Regions from separate parts of the Methylorubrum pseudosasae genome, predicted to be linked through region 2. Evidence: riboswitches for the same ligand, from Rfam matches in the RefSeq annotation. Region 2 holds a riboswitch; each other region holds the start of a gene.

Region 1 (10,128 bases), 4.1 Mb from region 2:
CAGGCCTCGATCAGCCGCTCGGCATAGGCGCTCTTGCCCGACCGCGCACCGCCGAGCACCAGGGTCATCCGGGGGGCGGCCTGAAGCATCCGCACCCTTTGCCCCACGCGCCGCCAGCGCGTCAAAGTCAGTCTATTGACAATATGCTGTCAAATCGGCAGCATATTGTCATGAAACGTTCAGATCATGAGGCCGCGGACGCCGCGACGGCTCTGGTGCTGGAGATCTTCCGGTCGAGCGGCGCGCTGCTGGCCGCCGGCGATCGGCTGGTGGGGGATTTCGGCCTCACCAGCGCCCGCTGGCAGGTTCTGGGCGCCGTCGCACTCGCGGCGCAGCCGCTGCCGGTCGCCCGCATCGCCCGCGACATGGGCATGACGCGCCAGGGCGTGCAGCGGACGGTCAATGAGCTGGCGAAAGCCGGCCTCGTGAGCTTCGCGGACAATCCCCACCACCTGCGCGCCCGCCTCGTTCTCCTCACGCCCGCGGGCCGGGATGCCTACGCGGCGGCGGCGGCGCGGCAGGCGCCCTGGGCGGCCGCACTCGCCCGCGATCTCGACCCTGCGGCGCTCAATGCGGCCCGCGCCCTCGTGCGGACCATCGGCGAGCGGGCCGGCGAACGCCGGAGCGGCGAACAACCGGGAGACCACGATGCTGATCGGTGAACTCGCCCTCGTCGCGGCGGCGGCCTTTGCCGGCGCCGCGCTCTATGTCGGCTTCGTGGAGCATCCGGCCCGGCTGGTCCTCGACCCGGCCTCCCAATTGCAGCAATGGCGCCCGAGCTATCGCCGCGCGACCCGGATGCAGGGCGGCTTGGCGCTGGCCGCCACCGCCCTCGGCCTGCTCGCCTGGGCGCGTACCGGCGATCCGCGATGGGGGCTCGGGGCGGCGCTCGCGCTCGCCAACTGGCCCTATACGATGCTGGCGATCATGCCGACCAACCGTGCCCTGCTCGCCGCATCGAGTGCCGATCCGGTCGTGGCGCCGCTGATGCAACGCTGGATCCGCCTGCACGCAGTCCGCAGCGGGCTCGGTCTGGCGGCGGTGGCGGCCTTCCTCTGGGCGCTGCGGTGATCGCGGCCGGTGCGGGACACGTTGTGCGTCCGTCCGCATCAGGCTATGACCGCTCCGTGACGGTGCCCCGGCAACGGGGTGAAAAGGGAATGCGGTGAGAGGTTTTCCAGAAGCCTCAATTCCGCGGCTGCCCCCGCAACTGTAAGCGGCGAGTTCCTGCCACGAGCCACCGGGTGATCCGGGAAGGCGGCAGGCACGATACCAGCCGCGAGCCAGGAGACCTGCCGTCCAGCGAAGTTTTGTTCTCGAACGCCGCCGGTGGGGCGGCCGGAGCTCGTGACCCGATGACGACTGCGACCCTTCAGACCCAGGCCGCCACCACCCGTTCGGCCGAGGGCGCCCGCGCGCTCCTCGTCGCCGCCTTCCTCGGCCTCGGTCTCGTCTTCGTGGCGGGCTTCGCCCCGGCCTCGGTGCTGCACAACGCGGCGCACGATTTCCGCCACGCGCAGAACTTCCCCTGCCACTGATCCGCGCATTCAGCGGCTTCAAAGCAGTTCCATGATCATCCGGTTGCTGTCGGCGGCGCTCGTCGCCGGCTTCCTCGCGTCCGTCGTCGCGACGGGCCTGCAGCTCACGCTGACCTCCCCGCTGATCCTTCAGGCGGAGACCTTTGAAGGCGAGGGCGCGCATGCCGCCCTACCGCCCTCCCGCGATGAGACCTCTTTCGCCGCCCTGATCGTCCCGGCCCACGCGCATGCGCATGGCGAGGGCGGACACGACCACGGCACGGCCGACGCGTGGCAGCCTGCGCCGGGCCTTCAGCGGATGGCCTTCACCGGTCTCGCCACGCTGGTCGGCGGCGTCGGCTACGCGCTGCTGCTCGCGGCGGTGATGCTGGCCCTGCGCCGTGAGCCGACCCCGCAGGGCGGACTCGTCGTCGGCATCGCCGGCTTCCTCGCGGTGGTCCTCGCCCCCGCCATCGGCCTGCCGCCGGAACTGCCCGGCATGGGGGCGGCGCCGCTCGTGCTGCGCCAGTCGTGGTGGCTGATGACGGTGGTGGCGACCGGGCTCGGACTCTACCTGATCGCCGTGCGGCGGGTGCCGCTGACGATCCTCGGTGGCCTCGTCCTCATCGTCGCGCCGCATCTCGCGGGCGCGCCGCAATCGATCGACACCGTCTCCTCGCAGGTGCCGCCGGCCACGGCCGCGCAGTTCGCCGCACGCGCGCTCGCTATCGGCTTCGTGTTCTGGGCGGTGATCGGGCTCGCCTATGGCTGGGCCTGGGGCCTGTTCGGCCGCGAGGCGGGTGCCCGTGCGAATGCCTGATCCCGATAGCGCCATCCTGTCGGTCTGCACCACCTGCCGCGCGGCGGGTGACGCGTCCGAGCCGCGCGCCGGGGCCAAGCTGCTGGCCGCGCTGCTGGCGGAGGCAGGGCGTGAGCCCGTGCCGGGCCTGACGATCGAGGGCACCGAGTGCCTTTCGGTCTGCAAGCGGCCCTGCACCGTCGCGGTCGTCTCGCCCGACCGCTGGACCTACGTCTACGGCGACTTCGACGCGCTCGAAGACCCCGACACCTCCGCCCGCACCCTTCTGGCGGGCCTGCGCCGTTACCTCGAGACCCCTGACGGCGTCGTGCCCTGGCGCGAGCGCCCGGAGGCGTTTCGTAAGGGCGTCGTCGCCCGCATCCCGCCGCTCAGAGTTCCTCACGAAACTCCTGGCCAGGAGTTTCGTGAGAGACACTCAGCTGGCCCCGAACCGGAAGTCTCAGAGCCATGAGCCTCGTGGACAAGATCCCCTGCACCATCGTCACCGGCTTCCTCGGGGCCGGCAAGACGACGCTCGTGCGCCATACCGTCGAGAACGCCCGCGGGCGCCGCCTTGCCATCATCGTCAACGAGTTCGGCGATCTCGGCTTCGACGGCTCGTTCCTCGCCGCCTGCGGCATCGAGGGCTGCAACGAGGATTCCGTGGTGGAGCTGCCCAACGGCTGCATCTGCTGCACCGTGGCCGACGACTTCGTGCCGGCGCTGACCAAGCTTCTGGACCGGCCCGAGCCGCCGGAGCACATCCTGATCGAGACCTCCGGCCTCGCCCTGCCCAAGCCCCTGGTGCAGGCCTTCCAGTGGCCGGCGATCCGCTCGCGGGTGACCGTGGACGGCGTGGTCGCGGTGGTGGACGGCCCGGCGGTCGCCGCGGGGATGTTCGCCGAGGACCCCGACGCCCTCGCCAACCAGCGCGCGGCGGACCAATCGGTCGATCACGACAACCCGCTGGAGGAGGTGTTCGAGGACCAGATCCTCTGCGCCGACCTCGTGGTGCTCAACAAGGCCGACCTGCTCGACGCAGCGGGCCGCGACAAGGTCCGCGCCGACATCCAGGCGCACCTGCCCCGCGCGGTCGAGATCGTCGAGACCGAGCACGGCCGGCTCGACCCGCGTGTGCTGCTCGGCATCGCGGCGGCGGCCGAGGACGACCTCGACGCGCGCCCCTCGCATCACGGCGAGGGCGAGGATCACGACCACGACGATTTCGAATCGGTCGCGATCCCCGTCGGCATCGCCGGCAGCCCGGAAGACCTGTCCGCCCGCGTGGAGAAGGCGGCCGAGACCGAGGGCGTGCTGCGGATCAAGGGCTTTGCCGAGGTGAAGGGCAAGCCGATGCGCCTCGTGGTGCAGGGCGTCGGCCGGCGCGTCGCCTCCCATTACGACCGCCCGTGGAAGGGTTCGGAGCCCCGCGACGGACGCCTCGTCGTCATCGGCCTCAAAGGCTTCGATCAGGACGCGGTCGCCGCCGCCCTGCGCGGATGAACCGGGGCGAGGCCGCAGGCCGGCGGCCGCGCGGGCTCTGGCTCGCGGTCCCCGTCCTCGCCCTGCTCGCCGGCTGTTCCGATAGCGGGCGTGAGGCGGACGGGGCGATGCGGATGGCCCAGGCCCCTGCGCCCGCGCCCTTCGTCTCCGCCGCGCGTGAGGGAAGCGCGGCCAAGCTCGCCTATCGCCACGACCTCACCGTCGGCCTCGGGCCGGATCGGGTGGCGCCGCACTTCGCCGCCGCCCGCGACCGCTGCCTCGACGCCGCCGCGACCTGCACGCTGCTGAATTCCTCGATCCGGGACGGCAACGGCGCGAACCCGCCGCAGGCGCAGATCGAGGTGCGGCTGCCGCACGCCGCGGTCGCTCCTTACGTCGCCTTCGTCACCGGTCCGCTGCCGGGCGAGGCGGCGGGCGACGTCGTGCTGATCGAGCAGGCGACCCGCGCCGAGGATCTGACGGCCTCGATTGCCGATACCGGCCGGCGCCTCGCTCAGCTCAACGATTACCGCACCCGCCTGACCGCGCTGGCCGAGAAGCCGGACAACCGGGCCGAGGATCTAATCAAGATCGCGGGCGAGCTGGCGCAGGTTCAGAGCCAGATCGAGGAGGCGGAGGGGACGCGCCGCGGGCTCGACGAGCGCGTGGACACCGAGATCGTCACGGTGGACTTCCGCACCAGCCGGGCGCGGGCCGGCGCCTTCGCCCCGGTGCAGGAGGTCTGGGCCCGCAGCGGCCCGATCCTCGGCGAGAGCGCGGCCTCGGCCCTCCGCTTCACCGTCGCGAGCCTGCCCTGGCTGCCGATTGTCCTTTTTGCCGCCTTGCTCCTCCGGCTGGTCTGGCGCATCCGGCGCAAGCGGGCCCATCCGGCGCGCGTCCCGTTGGAGCCGTGAGGGCGCCCGCGCCATGCACCTGATCCGCCTCGATACGGTCTCCCTCGACGAGGGCGAGGCGGCGGTCGATCTCGGCCAGAGCCCGGGCGAGATCGTCTTCCTGTCGTTCACCGATACCGACCTCGCGGCCGTCGCCCGGGCGCATGCGGCCGAGCCCGGCCTGCCCTCGCTGCGGCTCGCCAAGATGGCGCAGCTGCGCCACCCGATGTCGGTCGATCTCTACGTCGATGCGGTGATCGCCCGCGCCAAGGTCTGCGTGATCCGCTGCCTCGGCGGGCTCGACTATTGGCGCTACGGCATCGAGCGGGCTGCGGCGACGGCACGGGCGCAGGGGGTCAAACTTGCGGTTTTGCCCGGCGACGACCGGCCGGATCCGCGCCTCGACGCCTTCTCGACCGTGCCGCCCGAGACCTGCATCCGCCTCGACGCCTATTTTCGCGCGGGTGGCCCGGAGAACCTGAAGAACCTGCTGCGCAGCCTCGCGGCGGAGGCCGGCGCCGCCTTCGAGCCCGCGCCGCCGAAGGCATTGCCGCGCGGCTTCGCGTGGTGCCCCGGCTGCGGGCCCGTCGCGCTCGAGACGGCGATGCGGGCCGCCGGGCCGGGGCCGCTGGCGCTTCTGCTGGTCTACCGCTCCGCGGTGCTCTCCGGCGAGACGGCGCCGGCCCTGCAGCTGGCCGCGGCGCTTGCCGAGCGCGGCATCGGTAGCGTCACGCTCGCGGTGTCGAGCCTGAAGGACCCGGAGGCGGTCGCGAGCTTGCGCGCGGCTTTGGCCCTGCGCCGGCCGGACATCGTGCTCGCCGCCACCGCCTTCTCCGCCCGCGACGATGCCGGCTTCGTGCTCGACGCCGCCGATTGCCCGGTGATCCAGGCCTACACGATCGGCGCGCCCCGCGACGCCTGGGCCGCCTCGGGCCGCGGCATGAACGCGTCCGACCTCGCCATGCAGGTGGCTTTGCCGGAATTCGACGGACGCCTCTCGGGCTTCCCGATCTCGTTCAAGGAGGAGGCCGCGGCGGTCGAGGGCTTTTCGGAGCGCCGCGCGGTCCCCGATCCCGCCGGCATCGCCGCGCTCGCCGAGCGCGGCGCCGCGTGGGTCCGCCTGCGTCGAACGCCGCGCGAACAGCGCCGGCTGGCCATGGTGCTCTCCGATTATCCCGCCCGCGGCGGCCGGGCCGGCTACGCGGTGGGCCTCGATACACCGGAAAGCGCCCGCGCCATTGCGGCCGACCTCGCCGCAGCGGGCTTTGCCGCTGGGGCGCTGTCGGAGGCCGGTGCGCTGATGGCGTCGCTGACGGAGGGCGAGCCGAGCTTTTCGGTATCGCTGGCCGATTACGCGGCGTGGTTCAGGGGATTGCCGGAGGAGCGCCGGACGGAACTGACGGAGCGCTGGGGCGCGCCGGAGGACGATCCGCTCTGCCGGGACGGGGCGTTCCGGTTCCGGATGGTCTGCGCGGCGCAAAACCTTCCCCCCTCTGCGGGGGAGGGTGCCTGCGGAGCAGGCGGGAGAGGGGCCGGCTCAGGCCCTTCCGGAAGCGGCGCTCCCCTCACCCGACCCCCTTCGGGGGCCACCCTCTCCCGCGGAGGGGAGAGAGATGAGAGTCTCACCCTCTTCCTCCAACCCGATCGTGGCCGCGCCGCCGACCGCAAGGCCGGCTACCATGACCCCGACGAGCCGCCGACCCACGCCTATCTCGCCTTCTACCTGGGCGTTCGGAGGGCCTTCGATGCGCTGATCCATCTCGGCACCCACGGCACCACCGAGTGGCTGCCGGGCAAGGCTGTGGCGCTGTCGCCGGATTGCTGGCCGGCGCTGGCCGTCGGGGCGCTGCCGGTGGTCTATCCGTTCATCGTCGACGATCCCGGCGAGGCCGCGCCGCTCAAGCGCCGGCTCGGCGGGATTGCGCTCGGCCATCTCACCCCCACCGTCGAGGCGGCCGGGCTCACCCCCGAGGCCGCGGCGCTGCGTGAGCTCGTCGAGGAATACTCCGCCGCGAGCGTGCTCGATCCGCGCCGGGCCGGGCTGATCGCCACGGCGATCCTCGACGAGGCGGCCTCCGCCGGCCTGCTCGAAGGCGCGGGCGTCGATGGCGACACGCCGATGGCCGACGCGCTGACCGCGCTCGACGCGCATCTGTGCGACCTCGGCGAAACCCCGTTCCGCGACGGCCTGCACGTCTTCGGCCGCGCCCCCGCCGAGGCCACCGAGCCGGTTCGCGCCAGTGCCGAGGCCGAGCGCGCCGCGCTCGCCGCGGCGCTCGACGGCCGCTTCGTCGCCCCGGGCCCCGCCGGCTCGCCCTCGCGCGGGCGCCAGGACGTGATGCCGACCGGCCGCAACCTGACGACGCTCGATCCGCGCGCCCTGCCGACCCGTGCCGCGACCATGCTCGGCGCCAAAGCGGCGGACGCGGTGGTGCTTCGCTACCTTCAGGACGAGGGCGAGTACCCGGCCCGGATCGTCATGGATCTCTGGGCCTCGCCCACACTCCGCACCGGTGGCGAGGACGTGGCGCATGCGCTGGCGCTGATGGGCGTGCGCCCGGTCTGGGACCATGCCTCGACCCGTGTCACCGGCTTTGAGGTGCTGCCGCTGGCCCTTCTCGACCGGCCGCGCATCGACGTGACCTGCCGCGTCTCCGGCGCGTTCCGCGATACCTTTCCCGAGACCCTGGCGCTGCTCGACCGCGCCGCCCGCGCCGTCGCCGCCCGTGAGGAGGACGACGAGGAGAACCCGCTCGCCGCCGCCCGGCGCCGGGGCGAGTCCGCCGCCCGCATCTACGGCGCGGCCCCCGGCCGCTACGGCGCGGGCGCGGCCGAGACCGCGCTCGACGGCGCGTGGGAGGCGCGCACCGATCTCGGCACCGCCTATCTCGCTGCCACCACCCACGCCTACGGCGACGCGGAAGGCGCGGACGCGGATTTCGCCGCCCGCATCGCGGCGGCGGACGCCTATGTCCACGCCTTCGACGTCGCCGAGCGCGACCTGCTGGATGGCGATGCGGCCGCCGACGCCATGGGCGGGTTCTTTGCCGCCGCCACGTCCGAGGGGAAGGCACCCGCGCTCTACAGCCTCGACGTCTCGAACCCGGAGGCGCCGCGCACCCGCACCGCCGGCGAGGACGTCGCCCGGCTGATCCGCGGCCGGCTCGGTCATCCGCGCTGGATCGCGGCGCAGCTTCGCCACGGCTACCGCGGCGCGCAGGAATTCGCGCAAGGCATCGATGCGGTGTTCGTGCTCGCTGCCGCGACCGATGCAGTATCGAGCCAGGATCTGGACCGGCTCTACGGCGCCTGGATCGCTGACCCAGAAACCTTCGACGCCCTGAAGGCGGCCAACCCCGAGGCGACCCGCGCCATCCTCGAGCGCTTCGACGAGTTGCGCGCCCGCGGCCTGTGGCAGAGCCGGCGCAACGCCGCCCCGGCCGACGCTTTGCTGGCCGCCGAATGAGTGCCCGCCGCACCCTGCCCGAGGGCGCCCGCCGCGGTTGGTGCCCCTCGCTCGCCCGGCCGATGCCGACCGGCGACGGGCTGCTCGCCCGCATCCACCCGCCGCTCGGGCGCCTGACGCCGGCGCAGTTGCGTGCGGTGGCGGACGGCGCGCGGGCCCACGGCAACGGCCATATCGACGTGACCGCCCGAGGTAACCTCCAGATCCGCGGCGTCAGCGAGGCGAGCGCCGCGCCGCTTGCCTGCGCCCTCGCGGAAGCCGGTCTCGGCGACACCCGCGACGACGGCGGCCCGCAGCGCCTGACGCTGACGGCGCCGCTCGCCGGCCTCGATCCCACGGAACAGATCGACGTGCCGGCGCTCGCCCGCGCGGTGGAGGCGGCGGGGCTCACGGTGCCGGGCCTGCCACCCAAGACGCTGGTGGCGATCGACGGCGGCGGCGCCCACGGCCTCGGCACGGTCGAGGCCGATTTCTTCCTGTTCGCCGCAGGGCCGGGGCAGGTCGCTTTCGGCCTCGCGACCGAAACCGGTCCCCTGCGCTGCGGCGTGCTGCCCGAGCGCCAGGCGGCGGGCGCCATCGGCCTTGCGCTCGCGGCCTTCGCCGAGATCGGTGGGCGCCGGATGCGCGACCTCGACGCCCATGGCCGGGCCGTGATCGCGGCGGTGGCCGGCTTCTTCCCGTTCGAGCCGACGCCGCTCGCGCCGGCTCCGGCTCCGGCCGCGCCGGGGCTCGCCGCCCTGACCGCGGATCGCGCGGCGCTCCTCGTCCAGGCGCCGTTCGGCCGCTGCACCGCGGATCGGCTGGAACAGGTCGCCGCGCTGGCCGGGGCGCAGGATGTGCGGCTGAGCGCGGAGCGCGGCCTCGCCCTCGTCGTTCCGGCAAGCCGCTCGGCCGCCCTCCAGGCCGAATTGGCGCGGGCCGGCTTCATCGTGGCGCCGGACGATCCGCGCCGGGCGGTCGCCGCCTGCCCCGGTGCGCCGGCCTGCCGCTCCGGCACGACCCCGGTGCCCGACCACGCCGCCCGGCTGGCGCAGGCGCTGGCGCCGCTGGCCGGCCTCACCGCTCATGTCTCGGGCTGCGCCAAGGGCTGCGCCCATCCGGGCCCCGCCGATCTGACCCTGGTGGGCCGCGACGGCGCCTACGATGTGGTGCTCGCCGGGCCCCCCTCTGCCGAGCCGGCAACGCGTCTCGCTTTCGAGGTGGCGCTGGACCGGATAAGGAAGGCCGCAGCCGCCGGGCTTCCGGCGCTGGACCCCGTGTTTCAAGACGACGTGCCAGGATAACGTGCGATGAGTGCCCGCCACGACTACATCCGCGACGGCGGCGCGATCTACGCGCGCTCCTTCGCGATGATCCGCGCTGAATCCGATCTCGCCCGCTGGTCCGGCGCGGCCGAGCGCGTGGTGGTGCGGATGATCCATGCCTGCGGCATGACCGACCTCCCGCGCGACGTGGAGATGTCGGACGATTTCGCCGCGGCCGGCGAGGCGGCCTTGAAGGCCGGCGCGCCGGTCCTCTGCGACGTGCGCATGGTCGCCGACGGCGTGACCCGCACCCGGCTGCCGGTGAAGAACGAGGTGATCTGCACGCTCGGCGATCCGCGTGTGCCGGGGCTGGCGGCCGAGATGGGCACCACCCGCTCGGCAGCCGCAATGGAATTGTGGCGCGAGAAGCTGCCCGGCAGCGTCGTCGCCGTCGGCAATGCGCCGACCGCCCTGTTCCGCCTGCTCGAACTGCTGGACGAGGGCGTCGCGCCCCCGGCGGCGGTGATCGGCATCCCCGTCGGCTTCGTCGGCGCGGCGGAATCCAAGGAGGCGCTGGCGCGGGACGGGCGCGTGCCCTTCGTCGTGGTCCATGGCCGCCGCGGCGGCAGCGCGATGACGGCGGCCGCCGTCAACGCGCTCGCGAACGAGATCGAGTGATGGAGGGGAGCGTGCGCATCGACGCGCCGGCCGAGACCACGGACGGCGC
Region 2 (10,128 bases):
GCGCGGGGGAGCAAGCGCGACATCGGCGAGCGCTGCGGCTACATCGGCGGCGGCGATCGGCTGGAAGTCGGCATCGGGAACAACGATGCGGTCGCCTGCGACGGAAGCCTGGGCGATCGTCGCGACGAACTCGAAGAACTGCGTCGCCCGGACGATGGTGTAGGGAAGGCCAGAAGCCGCGATCAATCGCTCCTGCGCGACCTTCGCGAGGAAGTATCCGTTCCCCTCCAGGCGGTCCGTGCCGACGATGGATAGGGCGACGTGATGTTTCACACCCGCCTCGCGCTCCGCGGCGAGGAGATTGCGGCCAGAGCGCTCGAAGAAGGCCAGCACCGCCGCGTCCTCGAAGGACGGAGAGTTCGACACGTCAACGACGACGTCGGCTCTGGCAAGAACCCCGGCCAAGCCTTCGCCCGTTAGCGTATTGACGCCGCTGCTCGGCGAAGCTGCAATGGCCTCATGTCCTTGTCGCGACAGTTCGACCGTCAGATGCCTGCCGATGAGGCCGCCTCCGCCAATCACCACGATCTTCATGGTACCCGTCTCCTTGTTCGAGAACGGACGGGGCGGCTCCTTGCCGCTTTCAGGCGTCCGTCGAACAAATGACGAGGCGGGTCGGTCCCAATGTGACATGCCCCAGAAAAAAATTAGCGACATGAGACGTGGAACTGCCGCCGGAGATCAATTGACATCCGCAGGAATGGGACGGCGCTGGCGCCGCCCCTGACAGAGCGCAGAACCGACTAATGTTTCGCCTGGACCGGGAGGCGGAAGGGTGCACCGAGGCGGTTGAACGCGTTCATCGCGGCGATGGTGATTGTGAGGTCCACTAGATCCTTGGGCGCGAAGGCTGTGCTTGCGGCCGCATAGGCCTCATCGGAAGCGTGCGTATCGCTGACCAGCGTGACTTCCTCCGCCCACGCGAGCGCGGCGCGGTATTGGTCAGAAAACAGGTGGGGTACCTCGGCCCAGACCGGAACCAGGGCGACCTTCTCGAATGGCATCGTGTTAAGGAGATCCCGGGTGTGCAAGTCGATGCAGTGCGCGCAGCCGTTAATCTGCGACACTCGCAGAAAGACGAGATGGATCAGCTCATTGGGTAGATCGGTGCCAGTGGTGATGTAGTGGTGAATGCCATAAAGCGCTTTGGCACCCTGCGGAGCCACCTCGTTCCAGACCAGTCGCTTGTTCTCGCTCATGTCATTTCCTTGTGCTCGGAGCGCCAGAGATCGACGTTCAAAGCCATGACGAGCCGAGCGACTCGGATGTGACATGCGATGCTGCTTTCTCGTCCAAAGCGGATCATGTTCCAGCCGAGCGCATCTACGCCCTCTTCCAAGCAGGCTGAGCAGGTCGATTGTCGACCGTCATGGGTCGGACACGGAACTTCTGCTGCCGGACGAAGCGCCAAGCTCTGGTCGCCGCTCCCGTCCGGACCTTTAGCGGCAGCACCTCGAATGTCCGCTTGGGGTCAGGAGTTAGCATGCCGACTGGTCGGCTACGCGCCACGAGCCGACATTGGGTTGGCAGGCGCTGAACCGCCGCTCTCGACCCCGAGCAGACCTACGAAGCCGTCTGAGTATTAGGCTCCGGACTCATAACCAGTAGCTGACGGTAGCGGCGATGCAGACGGCCGCCAGGTAGTTGGCTGCCAGCCGGTCGTATCGGGTGGCGATGCGGCGGAAGTCCTTGAGGCGCCCGAACATCCGCTCGATGGCGTTGCGGCCCTTGTACAGGACGGGGGAGAAGCACGGCTTCCATCGCCGGTTGGACTTGGGCGGGATGTTGGGCGCCGCCCCCGGTCGCCTCGATCTGACGGCGGATGGCGTCGCTGTCGTAGCCCTTTGTCGGCCAACATGATCCGGCACGCTGGCGCGCCCTCCAAGAGCTGTGCCCCCGCCTTGCAGTCCGCCACCTGACCGCCCGTCAGCAGGAAGGCGAGCGGGCGGCAGAACCGGTCGGTGAGCGCGTGGATCTTGGTGGTGCGTCCACCCCGCGAGCGGCCGATGGCATGGCTTTGCTCCCCCCCTTTCCACCGGAGGCGCAGCGATGCGCCTTCACGGCCGAGGAGTCGATCAGCACCTGGGAGGGGGGCCAACCGGCCCGGGCCAGGGTCTCGAACAGATCCCTCCAGATCCCCTTGGCCGCCCAGCGCACGAAGCGATTGTAGAGGGTCTTCTTCGGGCCGTAGATCTCACGCGGGGCGTCCGTCCAACGCCCGCCCGACTTCAACACGTGGATGATCCCGCTGATCACACGTCGGTCGTCGACGCGCTCCTTACCCCGGGTGTCTGTCGGAAGGTGCGGTGCGATCTTTGCAAACTGCTCGTCGGTCAACCAGAACTCGCCCATTGGCTCCTCCCTCACCCGGAAGAAATCACAGGCACACCCGCCAAGCCAAACTTATGGGTCCGGAACCTAAGCCACTATCAAAGTAAAAGTGGACCTTCGCGGGTCACCGCAGGGGAGGCGGTCGAGCCGTGCCCACGGTTGGGTACGAAAAGGGTTTTGTGTATGGTGTTGCTGCAAAGCGACGGATTGCGCAGACGATGGCGGTAACATGCGCGTGACGGTTCCCCTCGGGGATCAAAAGGGAACGCGGTGAGGGGTAACCTGATGCCGCGGCTGCCCCCGCAACTGTAAGCGTCGAGCCTTCCGCCACCATGTCACTGGGCAGCCTCGCCCGGGAAGACGGTGAGAGGGCTGCGACCCGCGAGCCAGGAGACGTGCCGTCAGTCGTGGTCACACGCGAAACGCGTCGGGCGGGGTGTCCTGGCGGGTGTCGAAGCGCTGCCTTCCTGCGAGGAGGCGGTGAGCTGAGGCCTCGTTCGCGGTGACGTGCCACTGCCGTTGCCCGAGGCTCCATGTTCCATGCTTTCCGACGCACTCGCTCGTCAATCGAGCGCTCAGGTTCGGCCAGGGCGCACGAACCTCACGCCGCTCGCCGGCATGCAGGTGGGTGAGGAGGTGCGGGCTAGCTCGGGCCTGTTCAGCGGCTTCGTCGGAAAGTTCGTCGGCACTGCAGAGGGCGGCGCCGTTGGTGTCATCTCCCTGGAAGTGATGGGCTCGCCATTCGACTATCGGCTGCCGATCGAGGACATACAGAGGGTGGCGTGATACACCATTTCAAATTAAGTCTACGCACCGTTCCCCCTACGAGGGCCGCTTAAGATCCCATCCAGGATTTAGATCAGGCACCTCGCAAGGAAAGTAACGACCTGAGGACGAGACAACGGGTGCGGATTGCTGGCAGTTATCTTACTACTATTCACGACCAATATTAAACCATACGCTCTCCAGCACCATGGCGCGCCAGTCTGAATGCTGGGGATCCATATGCACAATGTACATGTTGGCTTCATCTAAGGCATCAAGGCCGCCAACAGCGTGAATACGCTCGCCGAGCCGGAGGAGTTCCTTCCAGTAGGAATCTCCAGTTAGGTCTGCGCCGACACGGCCGAGATCCGGCCCAAGCTGTGCCCTTCCGGGTACCTGCCATGTAGTGAGTACTCCTCCGTCGCGCACGGCACTGAAGGTTAGGCCAACGCGCTCGCTCTCAACCATGCTCCGCAGCAGAGCATCGGTGGCGACCTCCGTGCCAGAGCCTTCATTTCTGTGCACGAACGCCTCCTCAAACTGCTCAACAAAGGCGTTCATCGCCCGATGCCGCCTAGCCCATTGCAGCGTTTATGGCGGTACGTCCGGTCAGGCTTCGATCGCCACCGCAGCAATGTGGAATGCTTGATGTAACCCGCAAATCGCACACTTATGTCATCGGCGTGTGGAGCGGGCGGCGATGGCCCGGCTTCCGACAGATCAATCCCGAACTTTGGTGAGAGCAATTGCAGGTGATATCTACTGATGGCCGTCAGAAATACTTATAGAAAACACGCGGGGAGCAAATTAGCCGCTCGCACAGACTTTTGGAGCATAGTAACCGCTTTGATAGGCCCGATATTTGCGGTAATCAGAGCGGCAGCCGGCCTTGAATCACAATTTCGACCGCTGAACTGCCCTTTGGGTCAGCGAGTACGACCCCGACAGATCGGCCTTTGGACAAAAAAATGCGGGCGGCACCGGCGTCGAAAGCTCGCATCAAACTGCGCGGTATCGCCCTCAATCTGCCCGTCTCCAGAATATGTATTTCGGTCGAGATAGCTATCGATCTCATAGCTGACGATGCCGAGGTTGAGCAGATCATCCCCAATCGTGAGATCCCCCCGTCCACGTATCGTACCAAGATATCTAAGCATAGACCGCTTACCGATGCTAGTCATTGCATTAAATTTCCTAATTGCTAGCGAGGGCAGCTATCGGAACGTTAAACAGGATCGGGCCTGTACCAAATTACAGCCGCTCTTTTTCTGCTTGGAGTTCGTCGGCTGTCACGAAAAACATGGATGAAAGACAACGCATCGCTTCCACACGGCGATTATTTTCTACATTCTTCCCGTCATTAGGTACCGCCAGCGCTTCCATGAACGCAGCGTCGACTGATTCGTTGTCTAGACGTTCGGCGAGTCGCCGCAATGATTGATGGCCAGTATAGCATGTTTTTGCATCTATTTTTATCGCGAGAACTACATCTGCGACAGCTGGTCCGAGTTCCATGCTTCGATGTCGTGAGTACGCCGACACAAGTGATTGACTTTTCCCAAACCAGTAATACTCCAAGCCTGTCAATCTTGGGAGTGCCATGATCAGCTCCATCTCTCCAGATTTATCGGCGGTATACTAAGTATATATTGTTATTATAGCCGCCGGCATCGCAAATGTAATGCTAACGTTTTTTGCTACGATTTGGGCCGAGTTCCCCCCGGATAGCCGCGTCATGGTACCAGGCCGAGCTGGACACCTCAGGTTGTTTTGTTTCTGATTTAGTTATCTCCTCCGGCTTTCCCCGATCGAGGCGTGAAGCCTTCTGATTTGGGTTTGCCGGTTCAACCTTGCCACCGAAGATCGGGGGCCTGAACACAGATATGCTCATAGATTGACCCTTTGATATAAAACTGGCAATTCATTCAGCTGAATATTTGGTGATCATTGGTTCGCATTCAACCCCTATGAAATATTAATGTCAGAAATAATCGTATTTTTCTTTAGGCGATCATTGACAAAAGTTTGAGGAACGAACGATGTCTCGAGGCGTTGTTTTTGAGGAACATAAAATATATGCTGAATCCTTTCCTCTCATATGGCCAGAATTTGGCGTATACTCAATATATGGATGGAATTCATGGCGACAATACTGCGGTTCGGACGTAAAGTGCGACTTCCATCAACATTCGAGATAAAGCGAGATCTCATGATGATGATCAAGGCGGATTCTCTTGCTGCTGCATTGAAGGCCCAAGAATGTAATGAAGATGATTTTGCGGACATATTGGAAGAATTGAATATAAAATATCACGTTTCGCGAGACAGAGTGAACATGCTTCTCTGTCGTTTCGGGCCAGGGCGGTCCGGGGCGATGGAGGCGGCAAAAAGCCTCAATGTGCGGAAGCATCAATACGACTTTAGGAACAATGGGCCAAAGGATTTTGCCTAGCAGCCTGCTGCTTTCAAAATGTTGGATGCGGCATGTCGACAACGCTCTTCATCCAGGCGGCGGGCACCTGCGCGGTGCACTCAACTGAGTCGACTGGATTCGTGCTCTGCGTGAGCGAGGCCGGAACGAGCCAATACTGAAGGTAATGCGTCCCAACATCGCTGTGGTGAGGTAAGGCAACGAACTTGCAATTCAGCAGCCCTTATTGAAGGTCCGGGAGTGCCGCGATCCTGCCGTTCAGCATCCACCGGCCGAACCGTCGCTTTCCACCTTAAGCCATCCTCTGACGGTCAAGCTCCTGAGATTGCGATCGGTCCCAGGTCCGAGAATATGAATTTGAGCTGCATGACGGCTATCGCGTGATTGACTTCGGATAGAGCGCCACTATTGTCTGTCCCGCACCGATCAACGAAGAATATGCGCGGGTCGAGTGCGAGAACGAACGTGAGGCCGCCATAGGCCCTGCCGCTTCTCACGATTGGAAAGATGCGCCCCGAGCGGATGACCCGCTGCGGGGCTTTTTCATCCCCCGCGCATCATGAGCCGCTGCGTCATCCGACAAGCCCAGCTTGAGCCAGGTCGCCCGCATGCAAGTGGAGCGGTGACGAGGGTTGAAGCAGCCTGCTGCAGTTATTGGCGCTACCGTAGCAGGCGGGTGACGAGGCCTATCAGGCGAAGGACCCAAATCCTTCGAACGCATTCGTCGGCGGTGCAGTCGGCTTGCTGCCGTCCTTCGGCAGGGCATCTGCGCCCTCGGCAAGCTGATGGATCATTTGATTAGGTTCGCTTGGGTGGATCTGGTTCGAGACAGAGGCGAGCGGCGAGGCAGAGCGATCGAGCTGCGTGTCTGAAGTCATCCGAACTCCTTAAAAATGTGACCGCGGAAACGGCCGAGCTTCGGATATGCCATGGCGGATGATTTGCAAACCGTTGCGGGTGTGAACTGCGAGCGGGCGCACTTAGGCAAGGGTTCGTAGAGCTCGGCCGCCTCACCACTCCCGCCCTGCGTCTCGGCACCCTGGATGCGACCTATCTCTCGTTCGCGCGTTCCTTCAGGAGACAAAAGTCTCAGGAGGAATATAAATGAGCCCACATCAATTTTTGGTGGCAGTCTCGGCAGTACTGCTCGTGTCCAAAGCTGCACATGCCGAGCCACCCAAAGCTGCTGTTTTCGACTTCCAGCTTGCGAACCTCGGCGCCCAAAGTCCAACCGATGAGGACCAAGCCCGCCTCGGCCCCCTCACCGATCTGCTACGTCAGCAGCTACAGGAGAGCGGTCGCTATCAGATCGTGTCCACGGATCCCGTGAGGGCTGAGGTCGAGAAGAGTTCCGACCTGCGCAAGTGCGGCGGATGCGCCGAAGATTATGCTCGCAAACTCAATGCGGACGTTGCGATCACTGGCGAGATCCAGAAGGTCTCCAACTTGATCCTCAATATCAACGTCTACGTGAAGGATCTGAAGGCCGACACGCCCGAGCAAGCTTATAGTGTCGACATTCGCGGCAACAACGACACCTCGTTCGATCGCGGTGTGAAGTACCTCGTGAAGAACAACATGCCCCCCGCGACTGAGGCAGTTTCACCGCAGAAGTGAGGCTGGCTGCGGGCTTGCGGCCCGTGCCGCTATACAGCTCTCAGAAGCCTATCGGCTCCCGAACCCAGTCTGATCTTTCTCAATCGCTCTCAACGCGTTCTCGAACGCCTTGGCCTCGGTGGGGAACGAACGGTCGGACCTCTCGGTCAGCTTACCGTGCTTCCTGAGGGTCCATCCGAAATGGCCTTCGGGTTTCTTCAGCGGCTCGACCGTGATGGAATAGGGGTGCGGGACTTCGTTCGTCATAGCACCGGTATGCCATGCGGGTCGTCCAGCCACTAGCGCCGCGGTGGACTGGACACCGACGGGCCGCACCCGCCTCTGCGGCCTATGATTCGGTTCGGCAATCTCCCCCCTGGGATCACAACCAAGCTCAACTCTACATTTTCCGGGGGTAGGCGCGTTCGCTCACAGGGCGGCGGCTAGCTGGCAGAAGGTAATATCTGTCCAACACCAGATTGCCTGCGTGATTTTTTATCGCAAGGATGACCCGTCCCAACGACTTCTGTTCATTGGCGTATGTTCGCGCTTCGCGTTCGCCGCCGACGGCAATGTAATACTCGATATCGTCGGCCTAGTCGTTCAGTATCTCGACCGACCAAGCCATTGATTTTTCTCTGACGCTAGTGGAGATCATTAGATCGCAGGCACAGGCCGGCGGGGCAAGCTAGTTGAGATCTGGGCAGATTTGCATGGCGCGAAGGTAAGTAGGGCGTAGCACCGCACGGGAGGGCTAGCATGTTCGGCATCTTCGGCCGTAAGCGTCGCGAGAAAGAGTGTCGGCGCCGAGAGGAGCAGGAGAACCGCCTGCGCTGCGCGCGGCTTCTCGATGCCTCTGGCTTATCCCGGTCGGCAGCGAACGACAGCCAGATGAACCCGGCCTCGCCCTCGGGCATGGTGTTGAGCCCGCTCTCCTCAATCGCGCCGAGCTACGGCGTGTGTCGGATCACTCGTCCTTCGATAGCTGCACCACCTCGTCGTCCTACTTGGACAGTGGGTCGTCCTGCAGCGAGGGCGGATCGTCGGGCGGCGGAGACTGAGGTTGGCACTATCAGCGGCCTAATGTCTGCCGCTCAACCCGGTCGACGCGGTGACATCGGTACCTGCAGGTTCGAAAAAGCGCTCGCCCATGAGAGCGCCGTCTGCATCGAAAAGCCCCTGCCAGCCGGAATATTCGGTCGTAACCGTCACACGAGCGCGGCCTTCATCGGAGCCACTTCCGATTTCGACACGGCTGCCGACCAACCCGCGACGCTCCTGGCTCTGAAGACTGGCCGCTGTCATTCCGAGCTTACTGGCAAGGGATGCCGGATCGACAATCCATGCGCCGTCTCGGTCGCATTCAAATCGCATGGTGTGCCCTCCTTTTCGCACGACAGCTTTGGCGGGCTGAGATGCACCGTAACGCATCCCAGGGGGCGGCAGGGGAAAACCTGCTACTGCGCGATCGCTGCCCTGCAGCCCGGGGGACCCTGGCATCCCCAAAACTATACGGGTGGTCGGGGGCCCCCAGCTTTCCTAGCGCCAAGGTCGTGAAGCCCGGCAACAGGGTAACAGGTAACAGCGCCCATGGCCGAAGCGAGCGGACCAAAATTCCTCAGCCAAGCCGAGTTCGCCCGTCACCGCGGCGTCTCGCGCAAGGCCGTAACCACTTGGAAGCAGAAGGGCTTACTTGTTCTCGACGGCACCGGCCGCGTGGATGTGGAAGCCACCGAGTGGAACCTCGACCAGCGGCCAACGACCTATCGGGGCGGTGTAACCCATCGCTCGGTGAGGGCCAAGGACGGTAACAACGCCTCTCACGCCGACGCAGCCCCGAAGCCGGCACCGAAGCCCGCTCCCGAGCCGCATCCGCGCCCGGCGCCTCTCGATGGCGACGGCGGCCAGGAAGATGCCTTCGACCCCGACGACCCGAACCTGCCGACGGCCATTGCGGTCCGGCGCAAGGAAAACTGGCTCGGCCTCCACCGGAAGCAGATCGTCGAGCGGGGCGGCAGCAAGCTCGTTGATCGACCCGCAGCCGAGGCAGCGTACTTCGAGGAAGGCCGGGCGCTCCGAGATGCCTGGCTGGCGTGGCCGGCCCGGGTCGCGATCGAGATGGCCGACGAGCTCAAGATCGAACCGAGGCAGCTGACGCCGGTCCTGACCGCCTATGTCAAAAAGCACCTCAGCGAACTCGGTGAGCCCTCCGCCGGCGACGGAGCAATGCACGTGACATGGCGAGATCATTTGGACGGCAGGTCCCGGGAGCCGAGGGCGAGATGCCTTCTCCCGGCCTCTCGGGTCTGTCGGGGGAGCTAGGGTGTTGTATCGACGACGCCACCGCCGACGCGGCCTTCGCTCGTATGGAGCAATCCCCTCTCCATGAGGTCGAGGTTTTTGGACAACAGCTTGTGCTGATCGGTGCACCAGTTCTTCAGGTGTTCAATGGCTTCCGTCATTGTGCCCTCCTGCACCTATTAGCCCCGCGCGCCGCAGCGAGCATCCGCTTCCGCACCTCCGCCATGCGGTCGTCGTAAGTGGCGCTGGCCGCTACGGCTTCCTGCCCGACAGCCTTGTAGATCTCCATCGCGGTCGCATGGTCCAGCGCGGGCCTGCATGGCAGTGCGCTAGCTGCCCCGCACCTGCTCGATGCGAGCAACCGTGCGCACAATCGCCAGAACCTCGCGGCGCAGTTGATCATCCTCAATCTCGCTGAAGGCGTGCAGGAGATCGATGGCGCCATGAGTGCGTAGAAAACCAAACACCTCGGCCCGGTCCTCACCTCCGCCCTCGTCGGCATCGTAGAAGGACGAGACTCGCACTTCGAGCACGCGAGCGATGTCGCTCAGGCGGCTGGCGCCGACTCGGTTCACGCCGTTCTCGTACTTCTGGATCTGCTGGAACGTCACGCCGATGGAGCTACCGAGCCCGGTCTGCGAAATCCCCTTGGACTTGCGCAGCACCTTGATGCGCTCTCCGACAAGACGGTCTTGCTCGGTCGC
Region 3 (10,128 bases), 910 kb from region 2:
CACCGTCTCGGCGCCGGGCTTCCTCAACGGCCTGACCGCGCTGGCCAACGCCACCACCAACTGCTTCCCGATGATCCTGATCTCCGGCTCCTCCGAGCGCGAGATCGTCGATCTGCAGCAGGGCGACTACGAGGAGATGGACCAGCTCGCCATCGCCAAGCCGCTGTGCAAGGCCGCCTTCCGCGTGCTGCACGCCGCCGATATCGGCATCGGCGTGGCCCGCGCGATCCGCGCTGCCGTCTCCGGCCGGCCCGGCGGCGTCTATCTCGATCTGCCCGCCAAGCTCTTTTCGCAAGTCATCGACGCCGATCTGGGCGCGCGCTCGCTGGTCAAGGTGATCGATGCGGCCCCGGCCCAGCTCCCGGCCCCGGCCGCCATCGCCCGGGCGCTCGACGTGCTGAAGTCGGCCGAGCGTCCGCTCATCATCCTCGGCAAGGGCGCCGCCTACGCCCAGGCCGACGAGGCGGTGCGTGCGCTCGTCGAGGAAAGCGGCATCCCCTACGTGCCGATGAGCATGGCCAAGGGCCTCCTGCCCGACACCCACCCGCTCTCGGCCGGCGCGGCCCGCTCCACCGCGCTCAAGGATTCCGACGTGGTGCTGCTGGTGGGCGCTCGCCTCAACTGGCTCCTCTCCCACGGCAAGGGCAAGACCTGGGGCGAGCCCGGCTCGAAGCGCTTCATCCAGATCGACATCGAGCCGCGCGAGATGGACTCGAACGTCGAGATCGTCGCGCCGGTGGTGGGCGATATCGGCTCCTGCGTCGAGGCGCTGCTCGACGGCATTCGTAAGGACTGGAAGGGCGCGCCCTCCAACTGGCTGGAGACGCTGCGGGGCAAGCGCGAGGCCAACATCGCCAAGATGGCCCCGAAGCTGATGAAGAACTCCTCGCCGATGTGCTTCCACTCGGCGCTCGGTGCGCTCCGGACCGTCATCAAGGAGCGGCCCGACGCGATCCTCGTCAACGAGGGTGCCAACACCCTCGATCTGGCGCGCGGCATCATCGACATGTACCAGCCGCGCAAGCGCTTGGACGTCGGCACCTGGGGCGTGATGGGCATCGGCATGGGCTTTGCCGTCGCGGCTGCCGTCGAGACCGGCAAGCCGGTGCTGGCGGTCGAGGGCGACTCGGCCTTCGGCTTCTCCGGCATGGAGGTGGAGACCATCTGCCGCTACGAGCTGCCGGTCTGCATCGTCATCTTCAACAACAACGGCATCTATCGCGGCACCGACACCGATCCGACCGGCCGCGATCCGGGCACCACCGTCTTCGTCAAGAACTCCCGCTACGACAAGATGATGGAGGCTTTCGGCGGCGTCGGCGTGAACGTCACTACGCCGGACGAGCTGAAGCGGGCCGTGGATGAGGCGATGAATTCCGGCAAGCCGACTCTGATCAATGCGGAGATCGACCCGGCCGCCGGCAGCGAGAGCGGCAATATCGGCAGCCTCAACCCGCAGAGCACCTTGAAGAAGAAGTGAGGCGGGCACTGCCCTCCCACCGCTTCGACTGAGCCGGACCGCGGTGCCCGAACTGGGCGCCGCGGTCCTTTTTTGTCCGGCAAGCCCTTCCGTCCCTCATGCTGAGGTGCGGAGCGAAGCGAACGCCTCGAAGCACGCGCGGCGAAAGACCCGAGACGGCCTTTCCAGACACCGGGGAGGGTCAGCGTTCCGGGTTGCTTCGAGGCCCGCCGTCGCGGGCACCTCAGCATGAGGGGCGGCGTCGGGCTCCACCCGCGAGACGCCCCATGTCCTCCTCCGCCTTCGATCCGACGGTTGCTCTCGATCCCCGGCTGGCCGGCCGGCTCGCCTTCCTGCCGCGGCTACCAGGCAAGCCGCCGCTGCCGCCGGGCCGCCATGCGCTCGGCCTGTTCGAGACCCGCGACGCGATGCTCCGCGTGCCCGAGCACATCGATCCACGCCTGCCGACGCCGCTCGTCGTCCTGTTCCACGGTGGCGGCGGCAGCGCCGAAAAGATCCTGCCGATGCTGGAGGCCCATGCGGACAAGCGCGGCTTCCTGCTGCTCGCGCCGCAATCGCTGCACCCGACCTGGGATCTCGTGATCGCCGGCAACGGGCCGGACCGGGAGCGGCTCGACAGGGCGCTCGCCGAGGTCGCCGACCGCTTCCTACTTGACCCAGGCCATCTCGCTTTCGCGGGCCATTCGGACGGCGGCAGCTACGCGCTGTCCCTCGGGCTCACCAACGGTGATCGGGTCAGCCACCTGATCGTGTCGTCCGCCGGGTTCATGTCGGTGCAGGTGCAGGCGGGTGCGCCCAAGATCTTCCTGTCGCACGGCACCCGCGACGAGCAGATCCCGATCGACCGGAGCGCCCGCAACCACGCCCGGCTGCTTCGGGCGGCGGGCTACGACCTCACCAACGTCGAGTATGACGGCCCGCACGCCTACGATCCGGAGGTGGTGAGCCAGGCCGTGGACTTCTTCCTGGGCGATTTCTTCGGTTAGGCGGCGCGGGCGAACGCGCCTTCACCGCAAGATCTGGTTGTTCTCGACGGGATGGCGGATTTCCCCTCTCCCCGCGTGCGGGGAGAGGGGAACGCTCGGCTTTCGCTGTGATCAGATTTGATCAAACGAATACTGTATCAAGGACCCGGACAACGAAAAACCGGACCGACGGAGTCGGCCCGGGAAAGTCATCGGAGGAGGAAGAAACCCGGGCGTCATGCCCGGTCATGCGCTCCCGGGGCGATGCCCCGTCCCGGGAGGATCATGGCCGAAAGAGATTGGCCATCCTGTACGGGCAGCGCGGAGATCCGCGCTGCCGCTTCCCTTTAGACCGCGCGCGACTCGTGCATCGCGGCGATCTGCTCGGGCGAGTAGCCGAGGCCTGCGAGGACCTCGTCGGTGTGCTCGCCCAGAAGCGGCGAAGCCTTGATGTCGACCTTCAGGTCCGAGAACTTGATCGGGGAACCGACGGTCAGATACGAGCCGAGCTTTGGGATGCGGCACCTCGACGATGGTGCCGCTGGCGCGCAGCGACGGATCGGCGGCGATTTCCTTCATCGACAGCACCGGCGAGCACGGGATGTCGAACTTGCGCAGGATATCGACGGCCTCGAACTTGGTCTTGTCGGCCAGCCAATCCTCGATGATGGCGAAGATCTCGAAGATTTTGTCCTGGCGGGCGCGGGGCGTGTTGTAGGCCGGATCGTCGATCCACTCCTCACGGCCGAGCGCCTTGCAGATCGGGGCCCAGGCGTGGCCCTGGATCGTGAAGTAGATGTAGGCGTTCGGGTCCGTCTGCCAGCCCTTGCACTTGAGCACCCAGCCCGGCTGGCCGCCGCCGCCCGCGTTGCCGCCGCGCGGCACCACGTCCGTGAACTCGCCGTGCGGGTATTGCGGGTATTCCTCGAGGTAGCCGATGGCATCGAGGCGCTGCTGGTCGCGCAGCTTCACGCGGCAGAGGTTGATCACCGAATCCTGCATCGACACGGCGACCTTCTGGCCCTTGCCGGTCTTGGTCTTCTGGTGCAGCGCCGTGAGGATGCCGATGGCGAGATGCATTCCGGTGTTCGAGTCACCGAGCGCGGCGGCCGACACGGTGGGCGGGCCGTCCCAGAAGCCGGTGGTCGAGGCGGCACCGCCCGCGCACTGGGCCACGTTCTCGTAGACCTTCAGATCTTCGTAGTGGTGCCCGTCGGAGAAGCCCTTCACCGAGGCGAGGATCATGCCCGGGTTGAGCTCCTGGATGCGGGCCCAGGTGAAGCCCATGCGATCAAGCGCGCCGGGGCCGAAATTCTCGACCATCACGTCGGATTCTTGGATCAGCTTTTCCAAGACTTCCTTGCCCTGCGGGTTCTTGGTGTCCAGCGTCAGCGAACGCTTGTTGGAGTTGAGCATCGTGAAGTAGAGCGCATCCGCGTCCTCGACGTGGCGAAGCTGGTTGCGCGTCACGTCGCCCGAGCCCGGACGCTCGACCTTGATCACGTCCGCCCCGAACCACGCGAGGAGCTGGGTGCAGGCGGGGCCCGCCTGGACGTGGGTGAAATCGATGATTCTGATCCCGTCGAGCGGCTGGGTCATCTCGGTCTTCTCCCTATTTCGACTTCGTTGTGGGTCGTTGTTGGAAAATCGAAAAATATTAAGGCCGGTAATATTGCTGAATGGCTCAGGCGCCCCGCCTTCAGGCGCAGACAAGGGTGCCCAAAGCCTCTTCCAACTCCGCCACGCGGCGGCGCAGGGAGCGCTCTTCCTGAAAGCGCTCGGTCTCGTCGCGGATGACCGCGGCGATGCCGGTGACCTCGCCCGCCGCGCCGTGCAGCAGCGCGACGGTGAAGGCGATCGACAGGGCCCGGCCATCCTTGTGCAGGGCCGGAACCTTGAGCAGCGACGTGCCGTAGCGGGTCTCACCCGTACGCATCGTCTTGGCGTAGCCGTCCCAGTGGCGTCGGCGGTGACGCTCCGGGGTGATGAGGTCGAGGCTCTGCCCGAGCGCCTCGGCTTCCGAGAAGCCGAAGATCCGCTCCGCGGCCGGATTCCAGACGACGATCCGTCCGTCCGCGTCGGAGATCACCACCGCGTCACCGATCGCCGCGACAAGGCCGGACGTGTCGAAGGTCTGCGATTGGGCCATCGGTTGCCCCCCTTCCGCCGGTTGCTAGCCCTGAGGCCGCGCTGTGAGCGGAGAGATGCGATGTCTGTCGAGGATGCCGCGTTCGGTCATGGCAGGCGTTGCCTCCTTGGCTTCCCGGGTCTCGGGCCTTCCGGATCGAGATCGCTCTTTCCGGTGGCTCGTCATTGGCATCTGGTATACCAGATACGAATGGCAGGTCAAGGCACAGTGCGTGGCTCGAACGAGATCGCGCAAAGGTGGGTTGATAGGGAGGCGAGGAGGCCACGATGTCGGACAAGCACAGCATTCGGATCCGGCAGATCGAGGCCTATGCCTTCCGAATCGATTTCGGCGAGAGCTTCGTGCCGCTGTTGACCGACGAGCCCGAGCCGATCGGTGGCGGCACCGGTCCGTCGCCGGAGCAGGTGCTGATCGCGGCCGTGAGCAATTGTCTGTGCGCGAGCCTCGCCTTCGCGCTCGGCAAGTACCGGCAGGAGGGCGGGGGCGTGAGCGCCGAGGCGATCGGGCGCGTGGCCCGCAATGCGGAAGGCCGCCTGCGCCTCGTCGGGATCGAGGTCGATATCGCGCTCGGCGCGCCCGCCGAGTCGATGGACCGGCTCGACCGCGTGCTCGCTCAGTTCGAACAGTTCTGCACCGTGTCCGAGAGCGTCAAGGCCGGCGTTCCGGTGGCGGTCGCGGTGCGGGACGGCCAGGGCAACCGCCTGAAATAGATAGGCCTGAAACAGACAGGGAGGAACGAGCGATGAGCGAGACGCAGCGGGACGTGGCACGCGAGCCGGAGGATCTAGCCCGGCTCTTCAACGAACGGGCCAATGCCGGCGATGCCGAAGGGCTGGTCGCCCTGTACGAGCCGCAGGCGGTGGTGGCCGCGGGCGATATCGTGGCGACCGGCCACGACGAGATCCGCCGCTTCTACACCGATCTGCTCGCACGCAAGTCGGACTTCCCCGAACCCGAGACCCTGCCGGCGATCCGCAACGGCGACCTCGCGCTGACCTTCGCGCGGCTGCCGAACGGCGCGCTCTCGGTTGAGTCGGCCCGCCGGCAATCGGACGGGACGTGGCGCTGGGCCATCGACCAGCTCAAGCTCAAGCCCGTCGCCAAATCCTGACGGGCTCCAAAGCGGGTTTCGAAAGGACAAGTCCATTCGCGGGTCCAGGGCAGAGCCCTGGTGAAGGGACATCGGGGCGCTGCCCCGATGTCTCGCCAAAGGAATGATCTCTTTGGAAACCCGTTAATCGGCGGAGGCCGAGCGGCGCGGCGTGGCGTTGCGCCGGCTGGCGAAGACGCCGGGGGCCGTGCCGGGCACCACGACCAGACGCCGGACCTCGCCACTCAGATAGGCCTGGAGGAAGCGGGTGTAGTTCCGGAACACGACGCAGCCGTTCGAGGCACCGCTCGGGCCCAGCATGTAGGTATGGGCGAGGATGCCGTCGCGTCCGTGGATGGCGGCCGAGCCGCCGACCGGGTTGAGGCGGATCGCCCGCACCCCATGAAACAGCGCTTCGCGCTCGCGCAGGTCGTAGACCCCGGGCGGGGTGGCGCCGCGCATCCGGATATGAACGTGGTCCGGGTTGTCCTGGGCGACGCCGAGGCCGGAATGGGCTTCCAGCACCTCGCCGCTCGGCAGCGTCACGGTGGCGGCGCTGATGTCGTAGACGGCGACCCCCGGCTCGGAAACCGGGCCCGGCACGACGCGCCGCCGCGCGGCCGAATCGACCGCCCCGCTGTCGAGTCCGGCATAGGCCATCGCCTTGTCCGAGGACGGCGTGGGCGTCGAACCCGGCAGATCGAACATCTTCTCGAGGAAGTTGCGGTTGTCCGTGACCGCGGCGCTGAACACGCTGCGGGTCGGCTCGGCGGGAGGCGCGCGCCGTGGATGCGGTGGCGATCCGAGGTGTTGCCGCCCGGGCGGTCTGCGTGCGCGGCTCGTAGCGGAATTCGTCGGGCCGCCGCACTGGCAGCGGCACCGTGAGGGCGAGGCGGGCCGTCGGCGCGGCCGGGCGCGGCGTGACGGCGGGCGCGGCGTCGGCAGCCTGACCCGCGGGGAGGGCGGCCAGGGTCGTGACCGGCTCCGATGGGGCAGGCTGCGGCTTGGAAGGCTCCGCCACGGGCGGCGCCCGGAAGGCGGACACTTGCGCGGTCCGCGGGACGAAGCCGCCGGACGCGGTGTCGAGCACGGGGGTGGGCTCGAGCATCCAAGCCAGCGCGCCGGGCGCGGCCTGCACGGTCTCCGTCCCTTCGGCCTCGCCCGAAACCTGCGCGGTTTCCACGGGGGCGGGCGCGGCGCGATCCTGCGGTTGCAGTATCCCGGCGACCGCGAGACCCCCGAGGGCGGTCAGCGCGAGCGCCGCGACAGGCGGGCGGCGCCGACGGCGGATGACGGGCCGGGCGGAGCGACTCTGGACGAGCTCGGCGATGTCCATTGCGGGCGGTACTCGACAACGCGGATCCCACACGGCCTCCCGCCGTCATCTCCGGCTATCTGTGCCAGAATGACAAAACGAGATGGCTTCGCCGATTAGGGAAGGATCAACCTTAAGCCTTCGTCATTCAACGGGATCTTGGTTAATCTTGCCTAAAGCTCGGTCACGTCCTTCGAAAAACGTTCGATGCGGATTCTCAGCGGCTCCGCCGCGCCACGAGGCGGCGGCCTCTACCAACCGCTGCGGCGCAGTGCGCGCTCGATGACGGGGTCGACCGGACGATCGCCATCGTCTCGTGTGCCCGCCTTCAGGCCGACGCGGGAAACGCAGCCGCCATGGGGCTTCTCGCCGAACCTTTGTGCTCTACGGGCCACAGGTTGTGTGATGTTGTTACATTTCATTGGTTGGTCTGTTGACCCTGCGCCGCATCGCAGCGAAGTTGCTGCGGCCAAGGTTCCCCCGGACGCATGTCCGAGGGCTAAGAGGGAATTCGGTAAGCCCGTCCGGGCGAGGCCGAAGCTGCCCCCGCAACTGTGAGCGGCGAGCCACCGTCGTCGAAGGTCACTGGTGCCCTGCACCGGGAAGGCCGAGACGGGGGCGCTGACCCGTGAGCCAGGAGACCTGCCTTGGCGCGACGATGTCCCCCGGGCGGGGTGCTCCGGCGGCGTGCCTGATCGGCGAGAGCGTTCCCCTGCGCTCCCGGCGGGGCACCCGCTTGGGCCCGCACCCGAACAGCCAGAGCGCGCCTTGTGACAGTTCGGACGATCCTGAACGCCATCGACGTCCCGGCCCGGCGCCCGCCTTGGATGCTCGCCGCGCTGCTCTGCGCCGGCCTGCACGGCCCGGAGGCGCGGGCGCAGGAATCGGTCACCCTGGAGGAACTGGCGGTCGAGGGCGAAGGCCGCGGCGTTGGCAATGGCGCAGCGGACGGCCGGACCAGCGCCGCCGGCACGATCGGCCTGATCGGGCCGACGCCGGGCTACCGCGCCGACCGCGCGGTGAGCAGCACGAAGACCGACACGCCCCAGCGCGACGTGCCCCAGATCGTCACGGTCGCCCCGCGCGAGGTCATCACGGATCTCGCCGCCACCCGCGTCGATCGCGTCTTCAACTACACGCCGGGCGTAGCGCAGCAGAACAATTTCGGCGGCCTCTCGGTGTTCAGCTACGCCATCCGCGGCGTCACCACCTCCGAGATCTACAAGAACGGCTTTCCGCTCAACCGCGGCACGCCGCCCCCGCCCGACGCCCAGAACGTCGAGCGCGTCGAGGTGCTCAAAGGCCCCGGCGGCGGGCTGTTCGGGCGCAGCGATCCGGGCGGACTCGTCAACATCATCACCAAGCAGCCGACCGTCGAGCGCTTCGTCGAGATGGGCGGGTTATGGGACTCGTTCGGGCAGTTCCGCGGCACGGTCGATTCCGGCGGCGCGCTCAACGAGGAGGGCACGCTCGCCTACCGCTTCAACCTCGCCGCCGGCCGCCAGGGCAGCTTTCGCGATTTCGTCGACAGCGACCGGCTGCTCGTGGCGCCCGTCCTGAGCTGGCAGATCACGCCGGACACGCGCATCACCGTCGAGACCGAGTTCCTGCGCAACCGCATTGTGTTCGACCGCGGCGTCATCGCCCTCAACGGGCGGCTCGGGCTCTTGCCGATCTCGCGCTTCCTCGGCGAGCCGGGCCAGAGCACCTATCAGACCAACAACACGATGCAGGTCCGCGTCGATCACCGCTTCAACGCCGATTGGCAGATGCGGCTCGCCACCCACTTCAACACCGGCACGCTGGAGGGCGAATCCGCCGAGATTCGCGCCATCGCCGCCGACAACCGCACCGTCTCGCGCGATCGCAACATCCGCGACTACCGCTGGGACGTGGCGATTGGCCAGGCGGAGGTGGTCGGGCGCTTCGACACCGCCGGGATCGGCCACACCATGCTGCTCGGCTTCGAGCGCGAAAGCACCGACAGCCGGACGGTCTACAACCGCTCGACGATCCGACCGGGTTCGACCTTCGCCATCGACATCTACGATCCGCGCTACGGCCAGCCGCTGCCGCCGATCGACCGCTTCCGCAACAACCTCGAACGGATCACCAACACCGCCCTCTATGCGCAGGACCAGATCGTCCTCACGCCCGAATGGAAGGCGCTGCTCGGCGTGCGCTTCGACTTCTTCGAACAGTCGTTCCGCGAACGCATCCCGCGGTCCCAGGTCGATCAGACCTACTTTGCCGCGACGCCCCGCGCCGGCCTCGTCTACCAGCCGCTGCCCGAACTCTCCCTCTACGCCAATGTCGGCACGAGTTTCCGTCCCAATATCGGTCCCGATGCTGCCGCCGCCTCCGCCTCCGGGCCGTTCGCGCCGGAAACCGGCATCGGCTACGAGGTCGGGGCCAAGCTCGACCTCTATGGCGGCGCGCTGGCGCTGACCGGCACCGCCTTCCGGATCGACCGGGAGAACGTGCTGACGCCGGAGGCCAACGGCAGTGGCTTCTCCGTGGCGGTCGGCGGGGTGCGCAGCCAGGGCTTCGAGCTGACCGCCGCCGGCCAGATCACGCCGGAGATCAAGCTGCTGGCGGGCTACGTCTACGCGGAGGCCGTGGTCACCGAAGATCCGACCTTGCCGGCCGGCACGCCGCTCATCAACGTGCCGCGCCATTCCGGCAGCCTGCTCGCCGTTTACGAGGTGCAGGCCGGCCCGTGGAAGGGGCTCGGGCTCGGCGGCGGCGTGCGCGGCGTCGGCGAGCGGGCGGCGGATGCGGTCAACAGCTTCTCCCTGCCGGCCTATATCGCGGTCGATGCGCTCGCCTATTACCGCTACGAGAACTTCCGCTTCGGGCTGAACATCGAGAACGTGTTCGACACCGAGTATTACGAGAGCTCCCTCAACCGCTTCCGGGTCTATCCCGGCGCCCCCCGGCGCTTCACCGGAACGATGACGGTGCGGTTTTGATGAGGGCTCGCCAAGGGGCGGCCACGGCTGAGTCCGCACCGGCTCCCATCGCCGTGGGGGCCACGCCACGCACCCGCATCGGCGCCATCGATGCCCTGCGCGGGCTCGTGATGCTGCTGATGCTGGTCGATCACGCGCGGGAGTTCTTCTACCTGCA

The links. A riboswitch is a leader RNA that binds a small molecule or an ion and turns the genes downstream of it on or off. The one in region 2 is predicted to bind cobalamin.
Region 1: linked by a shared signal. The riboswitch ahead of M2437_RS25810 (CbtB domain-containing protein) and the one ahead of M2437_RS06520 (hypothetical protein) in region 2 are both predicted to bind cobalamin.
Region 3: linked by a shared signal. The riboswitch ahead of M2437_RS02260 (TonB-dependent siderophore receptor) and the one ahead of M2437_RS06520 (hypothetical protein) in region 2 are both predicted to bind cobalamin.

The regions. Positions count from the first base shown of each region.
Region 1 covers NZ_JAQGDU010000002.1:5,270,660-5,280,787, forward strand. The annotation lists gene cobU (bifunctional adenosylcobinamide kinase/adenosylcobinamide-phosphate guanylyltransferase) at 1-89, opposite strand, end outside; gene M2437_RS25800 (MarR family winged helix-turn-helix transcriptional regulator) at 171-662, shown strand; gene M2437_RS25805 (anthrone oxygenase family protein) at 649-1,071, shown strand; cobalamin riboswitch at 1,116-1,314, shown strand; gene M2437_RS25810 (CbtB domain-containing protein) at 1,356-1,538, shown strand; gene M2437_RS25815 (CbtA family protein) at 1,570-2,337, shown strand; gene M2437_RS25820 (DUF1636 family protein) at 2,330-2,788, shown strand; gene cobW (cobalamin biosynthesis protein CobW) at 2,785-3,819, shown strand; gene M2437_RS25830 (DUF4349 domain-containing protein) at 3,816-4,712, shown strand; gene cobN (cobaltochelatase subunit CobN) at 4,726-8,157, shown strand; gene cobG (precorrin-3B synthase) at 8,154-9,440, shown strand; gene M2437_RS25845 (precorrin-8X methylmutase) at 9,447-10,079, shown strand; gene M2437_RS25850 (precorrin-2 C(20)-methyltransferase) at 10,079-10,128, shown strand, end outside.
Region 2 covers NZ_JAQGDU010000002.1:1,204,406-1,214,533, forward strand. The annotation lists gene M2437_RS06505 (SDR family oxidoreductase) at 1-534, opposite strand, end outside; gene M2437_RS06510 (carboxymuconolactone decarboxylase family protein) at 744-1,199, opposite strand; partial or broken gene M2437_RS06515 (IS5-like element ISMex15 family transposase) at 1,596-2,352, opposite strand; cobalamin riboswitch at 2,554-2,748, shown strand; gene M2437_RS06520 (hypothetical protein) at 2,872-3,117, shown strand; gene M2437_RS06525 (hypothetical protein) at 3,265-3,657, opposite strand; gene M2437_RS06530 (hypothetical protein) at 4,348-4,611, opposite strand; gene M2437_RS06535 (hypothetical protein) at 5,306-5,548, shown strand; gene M2437_RS06540 (hypothetical protein) at 6,217-6,405, opposite strand; gene M2437_RS06545 (DUF3280 domain-containing protein) at 6,632-7,144, shown strand; gene M2437_RS06550 (hypothetical protein) at 7,193-7,390, opposite strand; gene M2437_RS06555 (DUF6522 family protein) at 8,204-8,497, opposite strand; gene M2437_RS06560 (hypothetical protein) at 8,714-9,445, shown strand; gene M2437_RS06565 (hypothetical protein) at 9,442-9,585, opposite strand; gene M2437_RS06570 (helix-turn-helix domain-containing protein) at 9,754-10,128, opposite strand, start outside.
Region 3 covers NZ_JAQGDU010000002.1:291,042-301,169, forward strand. The annotation lists gene oxc (oxalyl-CoA decarboxylase) at 1-1,480, shown strand, start outside; gene M2437_RS02230 (alpha/beta hydrolase) at 1,747-2,466, shown strand; partial or broken gene frc (formyl-CoA transferase) at 2,793-4,044, opposite strand; gene M2437_RS02240 (PAS domain-containing protein) at 4,145-4,594, opposite strand; gene M2437_RS02245 (OsmC family protein) at 4,861-5,304, shown strand; gene M2437_RS02250 (YybH family protein) at 5,337-5,705, shown strand; partial or broken gene M2437_RS02255 (DUF2778 domain-containing protein) at 5,829-7,020, opposite strand; cobalamin riboswitch at 7,455-7,663, shown strand; gene M2437_RS02260 (TonB-dependent siderophore receptor) at 7,827-9,971, shown strand; gene M2437_RS02265 (acetyltransferase domain-containing protein) at 9,971-10,128, shown strand, end outside.